Regions from separate parts of the Corynebacterium lujinxingii genome, predicted to be linked through region 1. Evidence: predicted binding sites of a transcription regulator. Region 1 holds the regulator's gene; each other region holds the start of a gene.

Evidence for each region. The regulator LexA, encoded in region 1, represses DNA repair genes until DNA is damaged. The targets are predictions, from matches to a motif close to CGAACANNTGTTCG.
Region 2: IAU68_RS08005 (SAV_6107 family HEPN domain-containing protein) is a predicted target of LexA. The motif match lies at 1,709-1,722, and genes of this name have one in related genera.
Region 3: IAU68_RS09805 (HNH endonuclease signature motif containing protein) is a predicted target of LexA. The motif match lies at 2,468-2,481, and genes of this name have one in related genera.

The regions. Positions count from the first base shown of each region.
Region 1 covers NZ_CP061032.1:1,378,700-1,382,965, forward strand. The annotation lists gene hrpA (ATP-dependent RNA helicase HrpA) at 1-96, shown strand, start outside; gene nrdR (transcriptional regulator NrdR) at 118-579, opposite strand; gene IAU68_RS06805 (hypothetical protein) at 621-827, opposite strand; gene lexA (transcriptional repressor LexA) at 1,256-1,906, shown strand; gene IAU68_RS06815 (DeoR/GlpR family DNA-binding transcription regulator) at 1,988-2,773, shown strand; gene IAU68_RS06820 (1-phosphofructokinase family hexose kinase) at 2,855-3,838, shown strand; gene IAU68_RS06825 (PTS fructose transporter subunit IIABC) at 3,859-4,266, shown strand, end outside.
Region 2 covers NZ_CP061032.1:1,609,061-1,613,326, reverse strand. The annotation lists gene IAU68_RS08015 (polyprenyl synthetase family protein) at 1-1,023, opposite strand, end outside; gene IAU68_RS08010 (GNAT family N-acetyltransferase) at 1,067-1,645, opposite strand; gene IAU68_RS08005 (SAV_6107 family HEPN domain-containing protein) at 1,801-2,235, shown strand; gene IAU68_RS08000 (DUF3040 domain-containing protein) at 2,319-2,711, shown strand; gene mraZ (division/cell wall cluster transcriptional repressor MraZ) at 3,133-3,567, shown strand; gene rsmH (16S rRNA (cytosine(1402)-N(4))-methyltransferase RsmH) at 3,744-4,266, shown strand, end outside.
Region 3 covers NZ_CP061032.1:1,968,606-1,972,871, forward strand. The annotation lists gene IAU68_RS09795 (hypothetical protein) at 1-383, opposite strand, end outside; gene ispF (2-C-methyl-D-erythritol 2,4-cyclodiphosphate synthase) at 446-931, opposite strand; gene IAU68_RS09805 (HNH endonuclease signature motif containing protein) at 928-2,391, opposite strand; gene ispD (2-C-methyl-D-erythritol 4-phosphate cytidylyltransferase) at 2,548-3,261, opposite strand; gene IAU68_RS09815 (CarD family transcriptional regulator) at 3,262-3,843, opposite strand; gene IAU68_RS09820 (hypothetical protein) at 4,033-4,266, shown strand, end outside.

The DNA.
Region 1 (4,266 bases):
GAAGAGTTGCGCGTCAGCCTCTTCGCGCAGCGGTTGGGCACTCCCCGCCCGGTCAGCCAGCGCAGGATCGAAAAGAAAGTTGACGCGCTGCGCTAGCTCTCACGCGTGTGCGGGGACTTAGCGGAACTCGTCGCGGTCGCGCCGGCGCATGAGCCGAATCTCGGATTCGAAATCGTCGGCGCTTTCGAACGACTTGTACACGGAAGCAAAGCGCAGGTATGCGACCTCGTCAAGAGCGCGCAATGGCTCGAGCACCGCCAAGCCGATCTCGTTCGCGGGCACCTGGGAGCTTCCTTGAGCGCGGACGGTTTCCTCAACCTCTTGCGCCAGTCGTTTGAGTGCGTCGTCGGAGACGTCTCGTCCTTGACAGGCGCGGCGCACACCAACGATGAGCTTGTCCCGGTCGAACGGTTCACTCACACCGTTTCGCTTCACCACAGTCAACACCGCATTTTCCACAGTGGTGAACCTGCCCCCGCACTGTGTGCATTCGCGGCGCCTGCGAATCGCGGATCCTGCTTCGACCAATCGGGAGTCAGTGACTCTGGTCTGCTCGTTGTGGCAGAAAGGACAATACATGTTGCTCAGCCTACCCCCGCCCCGAAAAGGACTGGATGGCTCTACCGAGCCGCGGCGACCTCGAGATTCTGCGACGTCACCAGGGTCGCGGGCGCCTGTTCAGTTCCACTGAATGCCCCGCCGAACGCGGAACCGACCAGCAAAGCGACGCTGAGGATGGCAGCGAGAACCACGCCTTCCTTGCGCTCGCGGTGCGATTCGAAAACGTCATCCGTCTTCCTCTCGCCACAGGAGTGCACGAGATTCAAACGATCACCTTTTCGATCATAGGCACCGAGCGTTCGAACACGAGACGCCTCTACCGCCCGGCCAGGCACCTTCTCTAGGTCCCACACCTCGACTGGCTGTACGTAACACTGCGAAATGGAACCCGCGCTTCGGGCATAACTCACACTGTTCATCGTGGGGTTCATTGCTACCGACACGTTGGACTCCTTTCGTTTTGCGTCCCACTCTACGAACGGGCGCGACACGTTCGAACGTGAACTCGTCTATATGTTCGAATCCGCTTACATGTTCGATTTATAGCAAAGGCGCATTCACGTGTCTAGTCAGGAACGAAAGATATCGAACAAACTTGCCCTCTCTGGTAGGTTCGAACACACTGCAAACACCGCAGGGAGTGAGAAAGGGAGAACTCGTGGCAAAGAAGAAGGCCGAGGCAGGCAATTTGGATATGAGCACACTGTCAGATAGGCAGCGCAGGATCCTGCAGGTCATCCAGGATGCCGTTGTGCTGCGTGGTTATCCGCCAAGCATCCGTGAAATTGGCGACGCAACCGGTCTACAGTCCACATCGTCCGTCGCCTATCAGCTCAAGGAACTGGAGAAGAAGGGCTTTTTGCGTCGCGATCCAAACAAACCGCGAGCCGTAGATCTGCGCCACCTTCAGGAGTCCACCAAGCCGAAGCGCAAGGCACCTACCAAACGGGATGCCCCGGAAGAGGCGGCGCCAGCGCGCTATGTCCCGGTTGTTGGCCAAATCGCAGCCGGCGCCCCGATCCTGGCGGAGGAAAACGTAGACACGTACTACCCACTGCCGGGCGAGCTGCTTGGCGACGGCGACGTGTTCATGCTCCAAGTGGTCGGGGAGTCGATGCGCGATGCGGGCATCCTCAACGGCGACTGGGTCGTCGTGCGCTCCCAACCAGTGGCCGAGGAAGGCGAGTTCGTCGCCGCACTGCTCGACGGCGAAGCGACTGTGAAGGAGTTCCACCGCGATTCGACCGGTGTATGGCTACTTCCCCATAACGACGCGTTCTCCCCGATTAAGGGTGACGAGGCAGAGATTATGGGCCGGGTCATCTCCGTTTTCCGCACACTTTAGCCCCCATTCACTCCCCACGTCCGGGGGAAACCGGACACAAACACAGACAAATAGGCATCCCGATTTGGGATACTCGGTGCCATGTATGCAGAGGAACGGAAACGCCAGATCGCGTCGCTCACGGCAGTTGAGGGACGCGTGAGCGTTGCCGACCTCGCCGAAAAGTTCGATGTCACCGCAGAGACGATCCGTCGCGACCTGACCGCCCTGCACACCGAGGGTGTCGTACACCGCGTCCACGGTGGAGCGGTTGCCAACCAGGCGTTTCTCACCTCAGAGCTGCCGCTGGACGCCCGCTCGCGTTCTGCCTCGGGCGCCAAGAACGCCATTGCCCAAGCCGCACTGAAGTACCTCCCCGAACACTCCGGCGCCGGTATATTCCTCGACTCCGGCACCACAACAGCCCACTTCGCGGGCCTGTTAGCCGATCACGTCGCCGGGCGCGAGTGCTCGATTGTCACGAATTCGCTGCCCATCGCACTCGACTTGTCCACCGCCGGCCTCAACGACGTCCAGCTCCTCGGCGGTAGCGTGCGCGCCATCACCCAAGCAGTCGTCGGAGGCACCGCCCTTCGTACCTTGGCGCTCATGCGCGCGGATGTCGCATTCATCGGCACGAACGCGCTGACTATCGACCACGGTTTGTCCACTGCAGATGCCCAAGAGGCGGCGGTGAAGTCGTCCATGGTCACGAACGCGCAGAAGGTTGTGGTCTTGTGCGATTCGACGAAGATCGGCAATGACTACCTGGTCAGCTTCGCCCCGCTCGACGCGATCGACGTGGTGATCACAGACGACGACGCGCCAGAAACGTTTGTCGCAGAGCTGCGCCGAAACGACATTGAGGTCGTTCTCGCCACAACATAATGCGGACGGTACACACCCCCGTTTAGAACCGAATGTGTCCGAACCATTGCACAAACAGACATATTCGGACACACTGAGGGGGTGAGCAGCGAAAAGACCGTCAAACGTATCGTTACCGTCACCCCGAATCCGAGCATCGACGCCACCGTGCGTATCCCTGCCCTGAAACGGGGCGAGGTCGCACGTGCGACCGAGACCCGTAAAGAGGCCGGTGGCAAAGGCATTAACGTCGCCCATGTCGCAGCGAAAGCGGGTCTCGAGGCCATCGCAGTCGCGCCGTGCCAGCAAAGCGACCCGTTCGCCAAAGCGATGCGCTCGGTGCCTGCTCAATTTTTGCCGGTGCACGTTGAGGCGCAGGTGCGCACCAACACCGCCATCACTGAGGATGACGGCACAACAACCAAAATCAACGAGGCGGGGGCAACGCTTTCCGACGACGAGCTCACCGCCGTCGAGTCTTCGCTGGAGAAGCGTTGCCGCTCCGCCCACGCTGTCGTCCTCGCGGGTTCCCTACCACCAGGTGCTCCAGCGCACTGGTACAGCACGCTCGTCCGTGCCGCGCGCCGTAGTGCGCCTGGCGCGGTGATTGCGGTCGACACCTCCGACGCTCCTCTCGTAGCGCTCGGCGAGCGACTCGAAGAGGCCGCTCCGGATGTGCTGAAGCCGAACGCCTTTGAACTCGCCCAGCTCACTGGCGAGGATGGCGCGGAGCTCGAGCAGCGCGCCCAGGCCGGCGATTTTGCGCCTGTCGTCACCGCCGGTCGAGACCTTGTCGCTCGTGGTGTCGAGGCCGTCTTAGTCACCCTCGGCGGCTCCGGCGCTTGTCTGGTCAACAAGGACGGCGCATGGGCAGCCACGCCACCGCCGACCGAGGTGCGGTCGACCGTCGGCGCGGGTGATAGTTCGCTCGCGGGCTACCTCATCGCGCGTCTCGACGACGCCCCCGCTGCAGAATGCCTGCGTCGCGCTGTGTCCTACGGATCTGCAGCGGCATCGATGCCCGGCACCGGTTTGCCCTCGCCGGAAGATCTCAATCTCGAGCAGACCGAAGTTTTCCCCGTATAACTCAATCAAAGGAAGGCCAAGTGAACTCTCCACTGATCACGCCCGAGCTCGTGCGCCTCGACGCCGACTGGGGTGCCGCACCCCCGGATGTCATCGCAGAGCTGGCCGGCCTGGTCGCTGCCAGCGGCCGAGCGAGCGATGCCGCCCCGATCGCCGAGGCTGCCACTGCCCGCGAGGCGAAGGCCGGTACCGGCGTTAACGGACGTGTCGCTATCCCGCACTGCCGCAGCGAGGCAGTCACCGAACCGACGCTCGCGTTCGCCCGGTTGACCAACCCGGTCGACTTTTCCGGACCTGACGGTGACGCAGAATTGGTGTTCCTCATCGCCGCTCCGGAAGGCGGCGGCAAAGAACACCTGAAAATCCTCTCCAAACTTGCACGTGCCTTGGTGCGTGGCGACTTTGTGGACCGGCTGCGGGCCGCCACA
Region 2 (4,266 bases), 230 kb from region 1:
CCCGGCGTGATCCAGATGAGCCAGGCCGGATGCGGTGAGGCTGGAAATGCGCGCTTCCACGGCGTCTTCTGCGCCGCTGCCACGGATCAAGGCTGCCAGGCGCGCGATCTCTTCCGGCTCAGTGGCGGTGCCGACGCCGGCACGCAGCTCGGCTGCCGCGTCGCGATCGAGCAACTCCAGCGCGGTGGCGAACAGCACGGTGCGCTTGCCCTCGCGCAGGTCGTCGCCTGCGGGCTTGCCGGTAATGGCGGGGTCGCCGAAGACGCCGAGGAGGTCGTCGCGAAGCTGGAACGCGATGCCGATGTCGCGGCCGTACCCGCGGAACGCGCTGATGGTCGCATCGTCCGCGCCAGCTACCGCCGCACCCAAGTGCAGTGGGCGCTCAATGGTGTAAGCGGCGGTTTTGAACCGGTTGACGCGGTCCGCCAGATCCACTGATTCACTGCCGCGGCCCTCCAAAGAGATGTCCAGCAGCTGTCCGCCGATGACTTCGGTGCGCATGCCCACCCACGGCTCGGCGGCGCGGGTGAGCGCTTCCAGTGACACGCCTGAGTAGCGCCACATGTCTTCTGCCCAGGCGAGCGCGAGATCGCCGAGCAAGATGGCGGTGTTGATGCCGTACGCGGTGGCGTCGCCAAGCATGTCTTGCTTGCGGTGCTGCGCCTCCACACTGCGGTGCACGGTGGGGTTGCCGCGCCGGGTGTCGGAGGCATCGATGATGTCGTCGTGGACCAGCGCGCACGCTTGAATCAGCTCGAGCGAGCTCATCGCGCGCAGGACCGCGTCAGGGTCCTCGCTGGTTGCAAGCCCGCCCGCGCCGACGAAGCCAGCCCACCCGTAGCGGGGGCGCACCCGCTTTCCACCGCCGAGCACGAAGGCGCGCAAATGGGCGACGGCCTCGGCGACGGGTTCGCCGATCGCGGAAATCGCCGGGCCGCGCTCGTCGAAAAATTGCGCAAGGTGCTTTTCGACGATCCCGGGCACCGCATCCAGGTCGCCAATCCCCAACTCGTGTCCGGCCACGCTGCTCCTCACGTCTGTTCCCGAAATGTATCCGCCAAGTACCCTAGTCAGCCGACGCATTCGCCGGTGATCCCGCCAGGTCGAGCGCGAGAATCGCGAAGGGGCGCGCGTCGCCCTCGTAGAGAAAACCGCGCGCGACATCAGTAAAGCCGAACTTCCGGTACAGCCCGAAGGCGTTGTTCGCCTCGCCGTCGACCTCAGGTGTGGACAGGATCGCCCACTTCGCCGTTGTGGTGTCGAGCAGCGCCTGCAGTAGCGCGGCACCGATGCCGTTTCCCTGGAAGCGGGGGTCGACATGGACTTCGGCGACTTCGAAATAGTCGCGGATCATGGCCTGGTCTTCATCAGTCAGCGCCCGCTGCTGGCGCAGCGCCTTAATGAGCTGCTTGTCCCACCAGCGCTCGCGCGCGCCGAGAAACCCGTAGGCCACACCGACGACCTGGTCGTCGAACACCGCCGCCACCGCGGCGAACCCGGGCCAGACGACTTCAGTGCGCCAGACCCGCAAACGCTGCGCGCGCATCGCGGGGGAGTAGCCCATCGCCTCGATATAGATATCGACGAGGCGCGGCGCGAGCAGCGAAAACTCGGCCTTGGTTAGGCGGCGGATCTCAACATGCACCCTTCCATCGAACCATCCCGCCTGCCCGGGTGGGGCGAAATGGTGGGAATCCGTCAACGTGTTCGAAAAGGTGTTCTAATTTTTGGGTTGTTTGTCGGGTGGGGCTTTTACGGTCGACGGCAACAACGGACACAGGCAATGAAAGGGGAAGTGTCATGGGCAGCGTAGTTTCAGCGACAACGGGTAGGGCGTACGGGGACTTTGCCGCGCCGCGCAAAGCTGACACGTTCCTCTTTGCGGCGGAGACGTTGCTTGCCGACGCGCACAAGGAGTTCTCCGCAGGGCATTACGACCTCGCGTTGGAAAACGCCTACCGTGCCGCGTTGCGTATCGCAGGTGCCCGCAACGCTCAGAGCGCAGTGCTGCGCAAACGCAAGCGCTTGCCGACGAATGCCTGGGACAAACTCGCGCTCACCGGCGACGACGGCGCGCGCTGGGCGCAGGAATTTTCTGCCTACTCCGCTCAGCGAGGCCGAGTCGCCTCCGGTATCGAGGACAACCCCTCGCCGGTTGTCGTGTCCGGTCTTATCGGCGCAGTGGAAGAGTTCTACCTCGAGACAACCGGGGGAGGCGGTGCACTGGCAGCGTAGATGGCTCCGGGAACAATGCCGGTACGATGTTCGTTGTACCTATATCAACGTTCATCTGAAGCTGGGATCTGGAGATTACGTACGTGGCTCTTTCTGAACAGGAAATGCGCGCACTGCGCGAGATCGAGCAATCGCTCCTCGCTGACGACCCGAAATTCGGCGCGTCCGTTGCACCCGCATCCGGCGGCGGTGCAACGCAGCCGACCGGGCGCCTCACGATGCGTAGCTTCGCGCTGATCGTCCTGGGGCTTGTGCTGCTCCTCGGCGGCGTGGCGCTGGCATCGATGAGCCTGTGGACCGTGCTGCTGAGCATCGTCGGCTTCGGTGTGATGCTCTACGGTGGCATCATGGCGCTGCGCACCCCGGCAAAGCCCGGCGGCGCGATGCAAAACGCGCAGTCTCGTGCGCGGACTCGTTCGCCGCGCAGCATGAGTATGGAAGAGAACTTCCGTCGCCGCTTTGAAGACCGGCAGTAGAGAGCTTCAGTGCATCGCCTCCCCGTTTGGAGAGGCGATTTTTTATGCCCCACTTCGCCCCACATGCCCCACTTTGTCCCACCAGGGCGCTGACGACCGCGTTTTTTCCAGTTTGCATCCCGTGTTGATGCCGGGGCTGTCGCGTCTCAACGTGTCTTATGGGGTGTTGTGTGACTGTTGTGGCGCCGTTTTATGGTGGGGAGTGGGTATTCTCCCCACGTTTTTCATCCCGGTTAACCTGCAGTTTCTTTAAAGTTTCGCGAATTGATACGCCGGAGTGTGGCGTTTGTGGGTGAAAGTGGGTTAAAGTGGGGCGCAGCGGAGCACCGTGGCACGCATCTTGACTACGTGCGTGGGACGGGGCGAAGCCGAGAAAACTGCACAAGCCGATTTCTGAAGGTGAAGGAAGGTAGGTCGCCGGATGTTTCTGGGAACCTACACTCCCAAGCTCGACGACAAAGGTCGCCTGACGCTGCCCGCGAAGTTCCGCGAGGACTTGGCGGACGGGCTGATGGTGACCAAGGGACAGGACCACTCGTTGGCGGTGTACCCGCGCGATGAGTTCGCTGCCCGCGCCCGCAAGGCCGCGGCGGCATCGCGGACCAACCCGAAGGCGCGCGCGTTTATCCGTAACCTGGCTGCCAGCGCGGATGAGCAGACGCTTGACGGTTCGGGCCGAATCACCCTGTCACCGGCACACCGGGAGTACGCAAACCTGTCCAAGGAATGCGTGGTCATCGGTTCGGTGGATTTTCTCGAGATCTGGGACCTCGAGTCCTGGAATAAGTATCAAGAAGAAACGGAAGCCGCGTTCTCCGCGGCGGACGACGACGACATTCTCTCCGGTCTGCTGTAGGACTGACTACCCCGCGGCAGGCAACCACTCGGAGAGTGTGTACGGACTCTGTCCGGGGCGTGAAGCGTTCTGGTGTACTTCCCCGACATCAGAACAGCCGCCCCGGGCAGGGCTCTACATACTCCCCGGTTACATGGCGGAACAACGACACAGAAACGCGAGGGGGTGAGCCCGGGATGGTGCACCGCACACACGCTGACGATCCCCACGGCCACGTCCCGGTGATGCGCGACCGCATGGCCGAGCTCCTCGCGCCCGCAGTTGAAGCGTTCGGCGCGAACGCGGTGCTTGTCGACGGCACCCTCGGTGCCGGCGGCCACACCGAGCACTTTCTCACCGTGTTCCCGCAAGCCCGAGTCATTGGCGTCGACCGCGACCCGAACGCGCTTGAGCAAGCCACCGAGCGCCTCGCGCCGTTCGGGGAGCGCTTCACCCCGGTACAAACCCGCTTCGACTACATCGGCGACGAGATTGCTGCGGGGGAGGGCGACACTTTCAATATCGTGCGCGAGCACGGCGTAGCAGGCGCACTGTTCGATCTGGGCGTGTCTTCGATGCAGCTCGACCAGGAGGAGCGCGGCTTTTCCTACCGCGGCGATGCACCGCTGGACATGCGCATGGACCCGACGACTGGAATTACCGCGGCGGAGGTGCTCAACACCTACTCCCACGGCGATCTTGCGCGGGTGCTGAAGTCCT
Region 3 (4,266 bases), 590 kb from region 1:
AGCTCGATGGGACCAAAGGTTTCGCCTTCAATCCAGCCGTTGGATTCCTTCAGGCCGATGTCCGTCTTCGCGGTGGTGTCCCAGCCGCTTGGCAGCGCCGCCTTAGAGTTGGCCTCGATCTTGCGGTTCGTGCCGGTTTCTACCGTTGCGGTGTAGGGCACGGTCTGATCGGTGCGGTTAGTGAATTGCAGGGTGCCGTCCGCCAGGTACCGGCGCGCTGTTTCCCCGTAACGCCATTCCGGCGTCACGCCGGCCCGGCATTCGGTGTCCAAATTCTCAATTGGGTAGCCCTGCGGCATCGCCGGGACCGCACCCGCGATTGGGGCGTGCGCCAGGGCCACGGCTGCCACGGCTGCACTGACCGCTGTCATGATCTTTCGCATGCGATCACAGTAACGCGACGATTTCCCGGATGGAAGCTAAAACCGCAAATGGGAGACTTTAGTTACGAAGTTGGGAACTTTCGTTCCACCAGCGCCGTCGCGATGGCTGCGCGCCCTTCGCCCCGTCCGGTAAAGCCCATGTGGTCCGTGGTGGTCGCCGACACCGATACCGGGGCCCCCAAGGCCTCAGAGAGGACCCTTTCCGCTTCCTCCCGCACCGGGCCCATTTTGGGGGTCTGGGCGATGAGCTGCGCGGAGACGTTCACCACCGTGTCCCCGTGGGTAGAGAGGAGTTGTTGAAGCTCCTGGAGCAGTTGGATGCCCTTCACGCCGTCATACTCCGGGCGCCCCACCCCGACGAAGGAACCGAGGTCGCCGAGACCCGCCGCTGCCAGTACGGCGTCGACAATGGCGTGGCTGACCACGTCGCCGTCGGAATGGCCCTCGCAACCGTCCTGGTCGTCGTGGAGGATGCCGGCGATCCAGCATTCTTTACCGGCCTGAATTTGGTGGGCGTCGGTTGCTGTTCCTACTCGCAAGTTGGTCATATTTTGCAGGTTACCCACTCCTGAGTTTCCGGATCGAACTCTTCGTAGACGTCCGGTTCCTCCAAATGACGCCGATAGGATGCCAGGATTTCCGGCGTGATGTCGAGCATCTTTTCCGGTGGATATTCGAAGGTCCGACCGAACTTGTCCTCGAGCGTTTTAATCGTCGCCATGCACTCGTCCCAGTCGTAATCCTTTTCGTACTGCTCCACCGCTGAGTGACAGCGGGCGTAGAACTCGGCGTTGTCTTTGCGTCTCGCTCGACGTTGCTCGAGTGTGGATTTCCACCTTGGGTTCCCTTCGCCTTCGAGGTAGTCGACGAGGAATCCGTCCGGTTCCGCAACCTGGTAGGTGCCGTCTGCGAACAACCACACGACGTCGCCGGACATGTGGTCGACGAGGTAAACTGCACGACGGTCGGTCTTGATGTTGTGGTGGCGCTGGCACAGGCAGAACAGGTTCGACGCGGTGGTTTCGCCGCCGTCACCGTGTGGGATGCGGTGGTCGAGCTGGCAGCGCTCGGCCTCGACGTTGCATCCGGGCCAACGACAGGACCCGTCGCGGGCCTGGACGTAGGCTTTCATCGCCTCGGTTGGTACGTAGGCGTCGGTGGAGACGTGCTCGGCGTCGTCGAGGTCGACGACCTTCACGGCGCCATTTTCGACGAGCGCATCGAACGCTTCTGAGCCTTCTGCCCCGGTCCAGCCGAATCCAGGCACGTAGTAGCCCGAACCAGGTGTCTTCGGCGCGAAGGCGTACAGCACCAGTTGAACGTCCGCGTTGAGCTGGCCGGTCAGGAGTTGCTGGATCGTTTCGTCCTGAGTGAGCTTGTACTCCTTGGCGACGGCAGCAACATACCGGTCCATCAAACCGATAGTGGCGGCATCACCGCTGATGCTGAGTCCAGCATCGCCGTCATCCTGGCCGTAGAACATAGTTTGGCAGGTGCCGAATGGCTCGTCCTTGGCCTTCTTCCGGTCTTTGATCTTCTTCGAGTCCGGCGCCAGTTTGGAGTCGATCTGCTTGATTCGGTCGCGCAGCCGCCGTTTCAGAGACGTCGGCGACGGCAACTCCACCCCAGCGGCACGGGGCGTAAAGACCTTCACCAAAAAGTTGTCGAACTCGGCGAGCGTTTCAGGTGTAGCCAGTTCGTTCAGCCTGTTGAGCGCGGATTCGATGGCGCAAATGCGGGTCAGGTCCAGCCGGCGCGTGGTCTCTTGCATCGCACGCAACCGAGGTAAATCGGCCAGCACCGAATACCCCAGAATGCCGTTTTCTGCCCAAGTCACGCTGCGCCCGACGGCGCTCGCAATACGTTGGCACTCGAGTTCGAAATCCTCGACTACCACTCCAGGCTCGGCATAACGGCTGAAGATCTCGTATTCGATATCGCGCATCGCCTGGCCTGCGGCACTGAGCGGATCCCCCTCGCGTTCCGTAGCGAAGTATCGTTCGGCCATCGTCCCCCCTTTCGGTTTCACTTTCGAACATACCGACGAACCTCAATACCGTCAAGGGTCATTTCAAACTTCTTATAAAATATTTGTTCGAACGAGTAAATCCCCACAATGCGCCACACATACACATAGCAGACCGCCCCGACACGGCCTGAGAGCTTAGGACCCGGGGACTTCGAAAATGGTCGGTTCGACCTCGTCGGTAATGCTCTGCGCAAGGCGGAGGTCGATCGGAGTGGTGATCTTGAACGCCATGGGATCGCCGGCGACCGTGGTCACGGGTGCGCCGAACCACTCCATCAGCGAGGCATCGTCGGTCGCAACGAAATCGGGCGCACTGGAAAAATAGGATTCGTTGGCCTCACGCAGGGTGCGTAGATCAAACCCCTGGGGCGTCTGAGCAGCACGCAGAGCGCTGCGATCCAGAGTCGCCTCCACCACATTGCCGGAAACCTGCTTCACTGTGTCCGCCACCGGCACGACCGGCACGACAGCGGGCGCGCCGTCGAGAACCGCGCGGGCAACGCGCGCGATCATGCCGGGAGGGGTGAGAGCGCGGGCGGCGTCATGGACGAGCACGCAGGCGTCGTCAAGCGAAATTGCGCGGAGTGCCGCAAAGATGGAGTCGGCCCGCTCGGCGCCACCATGAACAAATGACACATGGTGTTCGCGCAAGCACTGCCGCGCGTGCGACTCCATGGAGGGGCTGACCACGACGACGACCCGGTCCACGATCTCGGACGTCTCCATCGCAGTAACGGAGCGCTCAAGCAGCGTGCGCCCGCGCAGAGGCACATACGCCTTCGGCACCTCCGCGCCAAGACGCGTGCCCTGCCCTGCGGCCGCAACGACCGCTACGACCCGGCGGTCCAATTACTCTTCGTCGTCGAAGGAGAGCTCGTCCAGGTCGACATCGTCGTCGTCGCTGACCGGGCCCGGATCCACGGAGATGCCGGCCTTGACTTGCTCGTCGATAATGCGCTTGATCTGCGCATCCATCTCCTCGACCTTCTTTTCATCCACCGGCTCTGCAAGCGCAAGCTCACCAACGAGAATCTGGCGGGCCTTACCCAGCATGCGTTTCTCGCCCGCGGACAACCCCTTGCCCTGGTCGCGGCGCCACAGGTCACGTACGACCTCGGCCACCTTATTGATGTCGCCGGACGCCAAGCGCTCCTGGTTCGCCTTGTAACGGCGCGACCAGTTGCCAGCTTCTTCCACGTCGGTTTCGCGCAGCACCGAGAACACCTTCTGCAGGCCTTCCTCGTTGACCACGTCGCGCACGCCCACAAGTTCGGAGTTCTTCACCGGAACGCGAACTTCGAGGTCGGAGTGGAGAATCTGCAGCACTAGGAAGTCCAGCTTCTCGCCGCGCATTTCACGCTGCTCGATGTCCGCAATCCGCGCTGCGCCGTGGTGCGGGTAGACGACCACTTCTCCGACCTTGAATTCCATAAACGCTCCTTGGGGCTCCCGGCAAGGTTTTGACCCCACCACCTTACCACCGCAGTCAAAGGAGCTTTTGCTTGTCGACGACCCCTCGCACCGCACCGAATAGGGGAGAAAATGGGAAAAGTTACTGCCTAGACGCTAAAGTGAACCCGAGAATAACCTTCGAATACGTTTGACGATGGAGGACCCCACGTGAAGTCCCTGAAGCTGGTAGCCGTTATCGCTGCCGCTGGCCTGGCCCTTACCGGCTGCTCCGCCGGCCAGATCACCCAGACCTCGAACCAGGTCGCGGCTGTTGATGGCGCAAGCGGCGCCACCGAAAACGGCGAGATTGCGGTGCAGGACGTCACCGTGGTGCTTGCTGAAAACGGCCAGGCTGCCCTGAAGTTCTCTGCGACGAACCAGGACACCTCCATGAAGGACCAC